DNA from 4 places in the Lentibacillus kimchii genome. Region 3 is predicted to be linked to each of the others. Evidence: riboswitches for the same ligand, from Rfam matches in the RefSeq annotation. Region 3 holds a riboswitch; each other region holds the start of a gene.
What was found. A riboswitch is a leader RNA that binds a small molecule or an ion and turns the genes downstream of it on or off. The one in region 3 is predicted to bind S-adenosylmethionine.
Positions count from the first base shown of each region.

Region 1: it holds a riboswitch for S-adenosylmethionine, as region 3 does, so the genes downstream of both, ACZ444_RS13730 (PLP-dependent aspartate aminotransferase family protein) here and metK (methionine adenosyltransferase) in region 3, are expected to answer to the same signal.
Region 2: it holds a riboswitch for S-adenosylmethionine, as region 3 does, so the genes downstream of both, ACZ444_RS12545 (cyclase family protein) here and metK (methionine adenosyltransferase) in region 3, are expected to answer to the same signal.
Region 4: it holds a riboswitch for S-adenosylmethionine, as region 3 does, so the genes downstream of both, ACZ444_RS03820 (Na+/H+ antiporter NhaC family protein) here and metK (methionine adenosyltransferase) in region 3, are expected to answer to the same signal.

Region 1 is NZ_AP043934.1:2,632,064-2,635,223, reverse strand. Features, by position in the region: gene ACZ444_RS13730 (PLP-dependent aspartate aminotransferase family protein) at 1-1,188, opposite strand, end outside; SAM riboswitch class I at 1,309-1,428, opposite strand; gene cls (cardiolipin synthase) at 1,749-3,160, shown strand, end outside.
Region 2 is NZ_AP043934.1:2,387,267-2,390,426, forward strand. Features, by position in the region: gene galU (UTP--glucose-1-phosphate uridylyltransferase GalU) at 1-647, opposite strand, end outside; partial or broken gene ACZ444_RS12540 (tyrosine-protein phosphatase) at 1,028-1,688, opposite strand; SAM riboswitch class I at 1,837-1,934, shown strand; gene ACZ444_RS12545 (cyclase family protein) at 2,034-2,774, shown strand; gene ACZ444_RS12550 (5-methyltetrahydropteroyltriglutamate--homocysteine S-methyltransferase) at 2,803-3,160, shown strand, end outside.
Region 3 is NZ_AP043934.1:1,139,184-1,142,343, reverse strand. Features, by position in the region: gene ACZ444_RS06190 (urease accessory protein UreD) at 1-497, shown strand, start outside; gene metK (methionine adenosyltransferase) at 639-1,838, opposite strand; SAM riboswitch class I at 1,958-2,064, opposite strand; gene pckA (phosphoenolpyruvate carboxykinase (ATP)) at 2,267-3,160, shown strand, end outside.
Region 4 is NZ_AP043934.1:676,934-680,093, forward strand. Features, by position in the region: gene ACZ444_RS03810 (type 1 glutamine amidotransferase domain-containing protein) at 1-280, opposite strand, end outside; gene ACZ444_RS03815 (YrvL family regulatory protein) at 453-914, shown strand; SAM riboswitch class I at 1,023-1,132, shown strand; gene ACZ444_RS03820 (Na+/H+ antiporter NhaC family protein) at 1,282-2,589, shown strand; gene ACZ444_RS03825 (ABC transporter permease) at 2,803-3,160, opposite strand, start outside.

The DNA.
Region 1 (3,160 bases), 1.3 Mb from region 3:
GCTTTGCGTCAGTTCATCTGTACTTAACTGCTGGTGAGTGGTTGAGGCCGGGTGAATGATCAGCGACTTCGCATCGCCTACGTTGGCAACATGGGACCAGAGCGTCACATTGTCAATTAGCTCCTGGCCGACTTTTCGTCCCCCTTCAACGCCAAATGTAATGATAGAGCCGTAACCACTGTCTAAATATTTATTGGCCAATTGATGCGAGGGGTGCCCCGGATGTCCTGGGTAATTTACCCATTCAACGGCTGGGTGGCTGTTCAGAAAATCTGCTACAACAGCAGCATTTGCGTTATGACGTTCGACCCTCAAGTGCAGTGTTTCCAGGCCCTGCAGCAATAAAAAAGCATTTTGCGGGCTCAAACAGGCACCAATATCACGTAATAGCTGGACACGCAATTTCATGGCAAACGCTGCCGGACTTAGATCGGCATAACGCAGACCATTATAGCTGTCATCTGGTTCTGTGAATTCGGGGAAGTTGCCATTATCCCATTGAAAACGTCCGCCATCGATAACGACACCTGCAATTGCCGTGCCGTGACCGCCAATCCATTTAGTGGCTGAATGGACGACAACATCAGCACCCCAGCTGATAGGCCGCGTCCCGTAAGGTGTAGCGAATGTATTATCAATGATAAGCGGGATCCCGTTTCGGTGTGCTATCGCGGCAATGGTCTCCACATCCAATATGTTCAGGCCTGGATTGGTAATAATTTCGCCGAAAAAGGCTTTTGTATTGGCGGTGATGGCTTTTTCGAAAGCGGCTGGATCGGTTCCATCGACAAATGTGACATGGATGCCGTATCTGGGCAGGGTATTGGCGAACAAGTTGTGTGTCCCGCCGTACAGACTGCTGTCGGCGATAATCTCATCACCACTGCTGGCCAGGTTTAAAATCGACAGTGTAATGGCAGCCATGCCGGAAGCAACGGCAACAGCTGCTGAGCCATCCTCCAAAAGAGCCATTCGCTGCTCGAAAGCATCGACGGTGGGGTTCATCATACGTGAGTAGATATTACCCTCTTCGGTCAGGCCGAAGAGATTGTGTGCGTGCTCCGTGTCGTCAAAAACATAGGATGTTGTCTGATGAATCGGGACCGCTCGCGCCCCTGTTTCTGGATCGGGTTTCTGCCCTCCGTGAAGTAATTGAGTCTCTTGACTGTACAGGTTGAATGGTGTCATTGGAATTCCTCCTTTGAAAATGATTGCGGGCTTTCTTAGCCAATTGGCATCATCATTCCGTTAACCAGGAAAAGAAAACCTCCTTCAGAAAAGAAGGAGGCTGACATAGCGCTAATCCTTCTCTTATCTGTCAGAATCTGCTCTAGTCTGCAGGATTTAGCACCTTTCAAAGTCATATCGCCGGACTTGATGGTTGCCGGGTTTCATTGGGCCTGGTCCCTCCACCGCTCGCAATAAGAGATTTTAATTTTTATTAATTAACTGAATATTATAGATGACCTGGTGGGCGTTCGTCAAGTTGTTTTTAAAATTTTATCGCTGGGTATATCATTTAGTGAGAGATGTCAACTATATGTATCTCAGCTGGGAGGTGAAATGGTGCTTAATCAGGCAGTTTTATAAAGTTATTCCAGAGACTTTCACCTAGTATCTGGCTAAGAGGTTATACGGTTTATGACAAAAGGGCAAATTAACAGCACATCCAGCTTGGCTCTAACGTATGAAGGAAAATTATGCTATATTATGGATAGTGGCCATATGCTGAAGAGGGGTTTTAACAAGTGAACATTATATCATTCTTTCTAGGCTTGATCCTTGTTTTGAACATTGCCCTGGCTTTTACGGTTATCTTTCTGGAACGAAAAGATGCGTCCACAACATGGGCCTGGCTAATGGTCCTTTTGTTCATTCCGATACTTGGATTTATTTTATATTTAATTTTCGGCAGACGGATCAGTGGCCAGCATATCTTTACATGGGATACCAAAGCCAGACTAGGGGTGAAATTTGCTGTCCAAAAACAGCTGCGAGCACTGGAAAACGGCACGTTCCATTTTAAAAATGATGCGTTGGCTGATTATAAAGATCTGTATTATTTGCATCTGCGCAATGATGATGCGATTTTGACACAAAATAATGATGTTAAGATCTTTACAGATGGCGCGAAAAAATTTCAGACCCTTATGCAGGACATGGAACAGGCGACGGATCATATTCATCTGCAGTATTATATTCTCCGCAATGACTGGCTTGGTGAGCGGACAGCCAAAATACTTATCCGAAAGGCGCGGCAAGGGCTGGAAGTGCGCGTTCTTTACGATGATATGGGGTCACGGAAAATTAACCGGAACTTCTTGCGGCGACTGAAACAAGAGGGGGTCATGATTGAATCTTTTTTTCCGCCGAAAATCCCTAAAGTCAATTTAAAAATTAATTACCGCAACCACCGCAAACTGGCTATCATTGATGGTGCAATCGGTTATATTGGCGGGTTTAACATCGGTGATGAATACCTCGGTTATAATCGCAGGTTCGGCTTTTGGCGGGACACGCATCTGCGGGTCGTCGGCAATGCAGTTGAGAATATGCAGACCCGGTTCATTCTGGACTGGAACCAGGCTTCGCGCAATCATATCATGTATGATGAGCGCTATTTCACGCCTAAGGCTGGTGGTGACATCGGGATGCAGATTGTTTCAAGCGGGCCTGATTCAGACTGGGAGCAAATTAAAAACGGCTATATTAAAATGATCATGTCGGCAAAAGAGTATATCTGCATCCAGACGCCCTACTTTATTCCTGATGACAGTCTGCAGGATGCACTCAGGATTGCAACCCTGTCGGGGGTTAATGTCAAACTTATGATTCCAAATAAGCCTGATCACCCATTTGTATACTGGGCTACATTCTCTTATATCGGAGATCTGTTGAATGCAGGGGCACAGGTTTATATTTATCAAAATGGTTTTCTGCACGCGAAAACATTGATTGTTGATGGCAAAATTGCATCAGTCGGCACAGCCAATATTGATGTGCGCAGTTTTCGCCTGAATTTCGAGGTGAACGCTTTTATGTATAATCAGGGCGTGTCTCAGGAATTATTGGATGCTTTTTACCGGGATATGGCGCGCTCAACCCAAATGACCCGAACACTGTACCAGAACCGCTCGCTTGGCATTCGGTTTAAAGAGTC
Region 2 (3,160 bases), 1.2 Mb from region 3:
AGATGCTCGAAAATCTTAGGCGTCAAGACGTAGCGGCCCATGATCGCCAAATTAGATGGGGCCTCATCCTGGGCGGGTTTTTCGACGAAGTAATTGACTTTGTAGCGCCGGTCTTCCTTTATATCCGGATCCACGATGCCATAGCGATTCGTTTCCTCATCGGGGACTTGCTGGACGCCGATGACAGAGCTTGCCGTTTGCTCATACTGTTCGATCAGCTGCCTCAGGCCAGGTGTTTCGGATTCGACGATATTATCACCCAGCAGGACAGCGAATGGGTCGTTGCCGATAAATTTCCGTGCGGACCAGACGGCATGTCCCAGTCCTTTTGGTTCTTTTTGCCTGATGTAATGGATATCCACGTCTGATATGTCATTAACTTTTTCGAGCAAATCATACTTTTCTTTTTGCTTTAGTGTGTATTCAAGTTCAAAGTTGCGGTCGAAATGGTCTTCAATCGCGCGTTTATGTTTGCCGGTGACGATAATAATATCCTCGATGCCTGATTCAATCGCTTCCTCGACGATGTATTGGATCGTCGGTTTATCCACGATCGGAAGCATTTCTTTCGGCATGGCTTTTGTTGCCGGCAAAAAACGTGTGCCCAGACCGGCTGCAGGGATAATAGCTTTCTTAACAGTAGCCAAACGATAACCTCCTCTAAGTCTACAATTCTTGTATAGTCTTCCTAGTATTTTTGTGTTGATCCGCTGCATGAGCGCGTTCGTTAACGCGTCCGGCATAAATTTTCTCATAAACGTCGTCGGAATGCATTTCATCGTCATTGGGCATTCCCCTATATAGTGGCTGCAGACTATTTATCGGCGAATGCGTTTTGCCCAATGCTGCTAGTCACAAATAGGGTAACAGCTTTCACAATCGCAAGCAATTCGCTGGCAGGTTTTTTGTTAAACGTGCAAGATTAATAGTACGAGAGCATCAGCAAGCATGACGTTGAGCAAACGATCTCCCCTGCATTGGAGTAATCGTACCAGGTTGGTCATGCTGTGGCATGCTCCCGCTCATTTTATTTAAACAAACCGAGAAATGACTTTTTCTTGATGGACTCAGGCGGCAGGCGGTTAACCGTTTGGCCGGCCACCAGCAGCTCGCAATTTCCGAGAAGGCCGCCGCGACGTCCGCGCCGTGCTCCTTGTCCAGCACCGCATACGCTTCCTGCAGGCAAAATCCGCGCGATGTCGTGTTATGCGCATCTGAGGCAATGAAATGCGACAGATTGGCGTTGATCAGCTGATTGGCGTATTTTTGCCGTTTTTTACCAAAATGTCCGGACAGGCAGGCAGCTGTCACCTGTGAGAGCGCGCCGTGTTTAACCAAATCCTGCAGTTCGTCTGGACGCTCCATAAGTTCGCGATTACGCTCGGGATGCACGATCACAGGGATGTAGCCCTGCACTTGTAAATCGAAAAACAATTGCTTGCTATAGCGCGGCACATGACCGGACGGTAATTCGACAAAGACATAGCTCGTCGTCTGATTCAGCGGCATAATGTCACCGGTCAGGAGCCTGTCCGCCATTTCACCGTGTATCCGCGACTCCTGCCCCGGCAAAACCGTGAGCGGTATCCCTTCCTGGGCCAGCATCTCATTAAAATCGCGGACATAGCCGGCGATCGTCTGTGGCCGTCGTCAATCCCCGGTAATATATGGCTGTGTATATCTATCATTCTATCACATCCTGCGGTGCGTGGTGCCAGGTACATAAACAATTCGCATTATTTATGTACCTGGCACCAAAAAATTTCAAAATTCTTTGTTGACTTTTTATTATAACAGATGTATTGTGGTAGTTAATAACAAAACGGAAGCAATATATTCTTATCCAGAGAGGTGGAGGGACTGGCCCTTGGAAGCCTCAGCATCGGTCTGTGACTGTGCTAATTCCAGAAGGCGTGCGGCGCTTAAGATAAGAAGAGCAAATGATCGTATTCAAGTCTCTTCTTAATTGAAGAGACTTTTTTAGTATCCTATTTGTTTTGCTTTCCGCTTTCATTTAAGGGGTGATGATCACGATGGTTAATTCGCTAATTGAGGCGTTCAATGTTTTAAAGCAGAAAAAATGGATTGATCTGACACATGCATTTGGGCCGGATTCACCGCATTTTTCCGCATTTAACGCGGCTGAATTTGAGACGCTGTTCGATCATGATGATGGCTTTTTTGCGCAAGCGTTCACCGTTCCGGGACAGTACGGAACACATATCGACGCGCCAATCCATTTTGTACCGGGGGATCAGCGTTATGTGCATGAGCTGGAGCTCCAGGAACTGGTGCTGCCGCTCATTGTGATTGATCAGTCAGCGGCGGCCGCGCGCAACCCTGACTTTACATTGAGCATCGACGATATCCGGGCATTTGAACAAGAACACGGTGAGATTGAGCCTGGTTCGTTTGTCGCGCTCCGAACTGACTGGAGCAAGCGCTGGCCAGAGCAGGATGCCTTTGAGAACAAAGATGACGCGGGCAATAGCCATATGCCGGGCTGGTCCGTTGAGGCGCTGCAGTTTTTATTCGAACAGCGCCATATTAAAGCCATCGGTCACGAGACATTTGATACCGATTCGGCTGCAGATTTCCGGAAGAATGGCGCACTTGTCGCCGAATACTACGTGCTGAATCAGGATACGTTTCAAGTGGAAGTGATGACCAATCTTGATCAGGTTCCGGCAAAAGGCGCCGTCATCTTTAATATCGTACCCAAAACCAAAGGAGCGTCCGGTTTTCCGGTACGGTCATTTGCCATTTTGCCTTAGAGAAGTATCTTTATGAGGAGGCTTAACTATGACGAACGTCACAACGAAAGCACCATTTTCAGCTGATCAGGTGGGAAGCCTGCTGCGGCCCGACCGCCTGCACGAGGCAAGAGATAATTTTGAGCAAGGCACCATTTCCGCTGAGAAGCTGCGCAGCGTTGAGAATGAGGAGATTGAACGGGCGGTTGATAAACAGCTGGAGACAGGTTTGCCAGCTGTTACGGACGGGGAATTTCGCCGCCGATTTTTCAATTTTGATTTCATGGAAAACTTGAACGGGTTTGAGGCCTATATTCCGGAGCAAGGCGCTGATTTTAATGGTGAAAAGGTGGAAAAACACGGTATCCGGAACACCGGTGAGATTTCGTTTAATCCGGATCATCCTT
Region 3 (3,160 bases):
ATCCAATCATTGCTTACAATAAAGCGAATTATAAGCAGACCAATATCATCCATATGAAAACTGGATCCACGCTTATTTATTCGGACATCATTACGCCTGGCTGGTCGCCAGACGGGTCACTGTTCAGCTATGAAAATATCCAGGTCAAAAATACAGTATACCTGAATGATCAGCTTGCTGTCTTTGATCATTTAAAATTAAATCCCGCAACAGATCATATTCAGGACATCGGTATGATGGAGGGATTCTCGCATTTGGGCTCCATGCTGGTGGTAAATGAGGATTTGCAGCGCGAACATATAGAAGCGTTGACAGAACAATTCAGGTCTGACGCGGCTGACTGCAAGCTGGGCTTTTCAGAACTAATGGCGCCTGGTTTTTCCGTTCGGATCTTAGCAAACCAAACCCAGGTCATCGAGCGGATTCTCTCAGAGATTCACAGCTACATCCGGGAACACCTGTTTTCAAAGAAGCGCGTATTTTTGCGAAAGTATTAAGTTATTAACTTTGACGAGAAACACGTCAAGTATATGTACTGCTCCCCAAAAATTAAAGTCTAACTTTTGGGGTGCACCTCTGCCCTTATAATACGTTTTCTCTCTGCAGGAAGAAAGCTCATAATGATGTTTATTAGAGGGCTATTTTACCGTTAGTGCCTGAAGTTTTTCCACTTTATCCGTTTTTTCCCACGGAAATAGTCTATCCGTTCGCCCGAAGTGGCCATAGGCAGCTGTATCTTTAAAAATCGGCTGACGCAGATCAAGCATACGAACAATTCCTGCTGGACGAAGATCAAATACGTGGCGTATAGCATCTGCAAGCGACTCCTCAGCCATGATACCTGTGCCAAATGTATTAACTGCTATCGATACCGGCTCACTGACACCGATCGCATAAGCCAGTTGCACCTCGCATGTTTCAGCCAAACCTGCCGCAACTATATTTTTAGCAACGTACCTCGCTGCGTAAGCGGCAGACCGGTCAACCTTTGTGCAGTCTTTCCCGCTGAAAGCACCGCCGCCATGCCGGGCATATCCGCCATACGTATCAACAATAATTTTCCGGCCTGTCATCCCTGCATCACTGCGGGGACCGCCGATCACAAACCGGCCGGTTGGATTTATAATATAATTTGTTTCGTCATCAAGCCATTTTGCCGGCACAACCGGACGAATAACTGACTCAATCAAATCCTGTTTAATTTGATCTATCGAAATATCCTGATGATGCTGGGCAGAAATGACGATCGTGTCAATTCGCACTGGCGTCCCCTGTTCATCATATTCCACCGTCACCTGCGTTTTACCGTCAGGGCGCAAGTAATTCAGAACATTATGTTTACGCACATCGGCGAGACGTTTTGCGAGTTTATGAGCCAGCGATATCGGCAAAGGCATCAGTTCGTCTGTCTCATTACAGGCAAAACCAAACATCAGACCCTGATCGCCTGCTCCGATGGATTCAATTTCGTCATCGTTCATCTCGCCTTGACGCTCCTCAAGCGCCGCATCCACCCCGCCGGCAATATCGGGGGACTGTTCATCAATTGCTGTAAGCACAGCACATGTTTCCGCATCAAAGCCATATTTAGCCCTGGTATAACCAATATCTTTAATCGTTTGCCGAACGATTGCCTGGATATCGACATATGTCGTTGTCGTGATCTCACCTGATACCAGAATCAAGCCTGTTGTCACAGTCGTCTCACAAGCAACACGGGCATTTGGATCTTTTGTTAGAATTTCATCTAATATGGCATCGGAAATCTGATCAGATATTTTGTCCGGATGGCCTTCCGTAACGGACTCCGATGTAAATAAACGCCTTTTAACAGCCATGTGGCCGTGTCCTCCTTAAGTGTTTGCTGCGGAACTCTTTTCAGCATAAATTGCAATCAAGTGACGTCTTCACAACAAAAATCCTTTCCCGCACAATGAGGAAAGGATTAGGCCTTTCACTCTTATTGTTCAAGGTTTCAGCCTTGCACCAGATTAGCACCTCGTCACAGACGTGATGGTTGCCGGGCTTCATTGGGACTGTCCCTCCACCAGCTCCGAATAAGAGAATATCCGCTCGAAACTTTATCATAACGAAATAACCCTCGGCTGTCAACTTGTCCACTGTCGACTGGTATCACACATTTATAAAAAATTCATACGATTAACCATAAAATAGTATGGACTAATGTGTTTAATGTGTTATACTAATAAGCGAATTAATATAACAGAATCATTTGGCCGAACTTAAAAAAAGGCAGGTTTTGAAAATGAAAACAAAAGAAGACACCTTACTGATGCAAGATTTGCTTGCTCACGACAATATACAGAAGAACCTGGCTGTGCCGCAGTTAGCAGAAAAAATCCTGAACCGGGGTGAAGGTGTTCTGAGCGCGACCGGGGCTGTATGTGCAACAACTGGTGCGTATACCGGCCGTTCTCCTGAAGATAAATTTATCGTCCGTGATAATATGTCTGATGAACACGTTGATTGGGGTGAAATCAACCAACCGATTGATGAAACCGTCTTTGACAATTTGCTGCAAAAAGTAACAGCTCATCTGCATAATCGAGATGCTCTTTTTCAATTCAGAGGGTTTGCTGGGGCTGATCCTAACTACCGGCTGCCAATTGACGTTATAACAGAGTATGCCTGGCACAGTCTATTTGCCCGGCAGCTGTTCATACCTCCGACAAAGGGTGAATTAGAAACACATGAATCTGATTTCACTGTTATATCCGCCCCAACATTCAAAGCTGATCCGGATACCGACGGAACCAATTCCGAGACTTTCATTTTGATTTCCTTTGAGAAGCGGATTGTGTTGATCGGCGGAACAGAATATGCTGGTGAAATTAAAAAATCGATCTTTTCTGTCATGAACTATCTCTTGCCGCAGAACAATGTCTTATCCATGCACTGTTCGGCAAACGTTGGGCAGGAAGGCGATGTTGCCCTATTTTTCGGCCTGTCCGGAACGGGGAAAACCACGCTCTCGGCAGATCCTTACCGGCGCTTAATTGGTGATGATGAACATGGCTGGAGTCCGAACGGCATTTTCAATATTGAAGGCGGCTGCTATGCCAAATGTATTAACCTGTCAGCGCAAAAAGAACCGCAAATTTACAATGCCATTCGTTTTGGCTCCGTACTGGAGAATGTT
Region 4 (3,160 bases), 460 kb from region 3:
GGAGGAATATCGCATCAAAGTTCCGGGGATCCAGCTCATCCAGCTTGACGGTCTCCTCAAGATAGGGCTGTGCATCGAGAATGGCCTGTGGTGTCTGATCATCGATACTGCTTTGATCCACTGGCGATTTGCCGCCCTGTGGACTTGCAACCATAACCGTGTAGCCCTGCTCTTTAAATTCATTGTAGGCTTCTGCAAATTCGGATAGCCATATACCCGATTTGATCTCTTCTGTAATCTTTTCATGATTGGTTACGACCATTAGAATATTTTTAGGCATATTAGTGTGTCTCCTAACGCAAATTTATCCCGTACACTGTTCATCATAAATTGTTGGCGTGAAAAAATAAAGCAGGGTGCTTGAAAGTAGGTATTCGTCACAATATGATCCTTTAATGGGTAAATGTTACAATCGAACTATTCTTTAATTAACGTGCTGGGAGGGTCCCTTTTTGTCTGATGAACAGGACCATTCGTTTCGCGATATGACATTAAAAGATAAAATCGTTACTGTTATTGGCGCCACGCTGTTTATGAGCCTGGTTCTCGGTTTTGTGTTAGCGATGTTCTTCTTTGGTTTTGCGGGTGCATTTGAGCTGCTGGGCGTTCAGTACCAGTCGATTTGGTCCCTTCTGTTGTTTGTGGCCAGCTTTTTTATCCTGGGAACGGTGGTTGATCTGCCGTTTGAGGCGATGGCTGAACTGTCTGTTAAAAATATGACAGGCAGGGGATTCGCATTTTTTGTTCAATTGCTTTTTTCGTTTGCGTCGAACTGGTTAGTTATTGTGGCGGTGGATGCGTTTATAGACAGTATCACACTTTCGGGTGGAACCAAGCTGATTCTTTCATTACTGCTGGCGGTCCTGGACCCTGTATTTGATAATAAACAGAAGGGGCATGATCAAGCAGTTTAAGCGGCTTACGGCCATAAGTATCACCATTCGATTCACTTTTTACAGGTACGGCTATTGACACATGCAGCTTCTTCTATTATACTTTCGAATTATCAACCAATTTCATATGACTTATCCAGAGCGGCTGAGGGAACTGGCCCTGTGAAGCCCGGCAACCTGCAAATATGCAAGGTGCTAAATCCAGCAATTCGCGTTTTGAGCGTTTTGACAGATAAGGTGTCCGGACTAACGCCTTCCAAAACGGAGGGCTTTTTTATTCCCTTAAAACGCCGGCACAGCCATTTGTTTGCAGGCCGAGTGTTCAGTCTGCCTTGCTTAACTGTCCTGGACGCAGACGCGCGAAACTATCATGAATGGAGGAGTAGACATGGATACATCAGATTTGAATAAAGGGCGTGCATCGGCGTTAATCCCGTTTGTCATTTTTCTCGTCCTGTTTATCGGTTCCGGTATTATCAGTGGTGACTTTTATAAACTGCCTATTTTGGTAGCGGTCTTTATCGCTATTCTGGCAGCTTTATTGATGAACCGGAAAATGCCTTTTAACGACAAGCTGGATTATCTGACTAAAGGAGCAGGGCATCCGAATATTATGCTTATGGTCATTATTTACCTGCTGGCAGGTGCTTTTTCTGAAGTGGCTAAAGGCGTTGGGGCTGTTGATTCGACGGTGAATCTCGGTCTGACAATTCTGCCGGAAAGTCTCTTGGTTGTGGGCTTGTTTGTGATTGGCTGCTTCATTTCCATTTCTATGGGAACATCGGTGGGCACGGTTGTGGCACTTGGCCCCATTGGTGTCGGTTTGGCTGATGAGACAGGCATGAGCATGCCACTGATTTTGGGTGCGATCATCAGCGGTGCCATGTTCGGGGATAATTTGTCGATTATTTCGGATACAACGATTGCTGCTGTCAAAACGCAGGCTGTGAAGATGAGCGATAAATTTAAGGTGAATATTTTCATCGCGCTGCCTACTGCTGTTATAACGGCGGTTGTGTTTGGTGTTCTGACATGGAACGCCGGCGGCTCCATTAGCGGTGAGCATCCATTTGAGTTGATTAAAGTGCTGCCGTATCTTGCTGTCCTTATTTTTGCTGTTATAGGTGTTAATGTCATTTATGTCCTGATCGGCGGCATTGCGTTAGCGGGAGCTGTTGGTTTTTATGAAAGTTCCTTTAATGTCATGGCTTTTTTGACGAAGCTTGGCGATGGCATGGCAGGCATGCAGGAACTGGCGCTGTTAGCCATTTTACTGGGCGGATTGGTTGAACTTATCCGTGTGAATGGCGGGATTGATTTTCTGTTGCGGACAATCAGCAAGCGCATTAACTCAAGAAAAGGGGCTGAAGTTGGTATTGCCGGGATTGTTGGGGTGTTTGACCTGTCAACGGCTAACAATACCATTGCGATTATCAGTGTCGGTTCCCTGGCCAAGCAAATTTCGGAGCGCTTTGGCATTGATCCGCGCCGCACAGCCAGTGTTCTGGATATTTTCGGCAGTGCTTTCCAGGGCATTTTACCATATGGTGCGCAATTATTGGCAATTGCCGGCGTGGCGTCGATATCGCCTGTCGCCATTATGCCGTACTGCATTTATCCGATTTTATTAGGAATTGCTGGCTTGATTGCTATTGCAGCAGGTTTTCCGCGCTTTTCTGTACGGGAAAACGGCTAATCTCCTGCGGGAAAAGAGGTATAGGTGAGACCCTGGCGTGCGATAAGCACAGCGCAAAGCTTCCCGGAAAAGCTTGTGGGCGCAACAAGCACGAGGGGGCTCACCAGCCGCCCGCGAAAAAGCTACCTTTATTTCCGGAGCGGTTGATTGTTCATTTTAATCTGGTTGTTTTGTTTGCTATGACACGCGTTTGTTCTGCTGAGTCGCTATCTGTCAGCTGGCAACATCCCGTTTGCTAAAGACGAGCCACGATAAAGCTATGAAAATAGCAAAGTAAACGATCAGCATGGTAATCGAGAAACCGAGCGTCATACCCTCAATAACGGGCGATCCGCTAACGGTGTACTGCTCAAGATCGGTGTTGGCAAACAGGATATATTTAGCCCAGTCGTAGTCATTGAAAGCTGTAACAATCGTATTTCCTGTAAACATAAGAAAAATAGCGGCTCCGATTGCCAGCGTATTATTTCGGAATACGGCGGAAATCATAAACGCGAATGTTCCCATCATGACCAGATTGATGAGCTTATACCCATAATCAGCGAATACGTCGCCGACAATAAATGTCTGC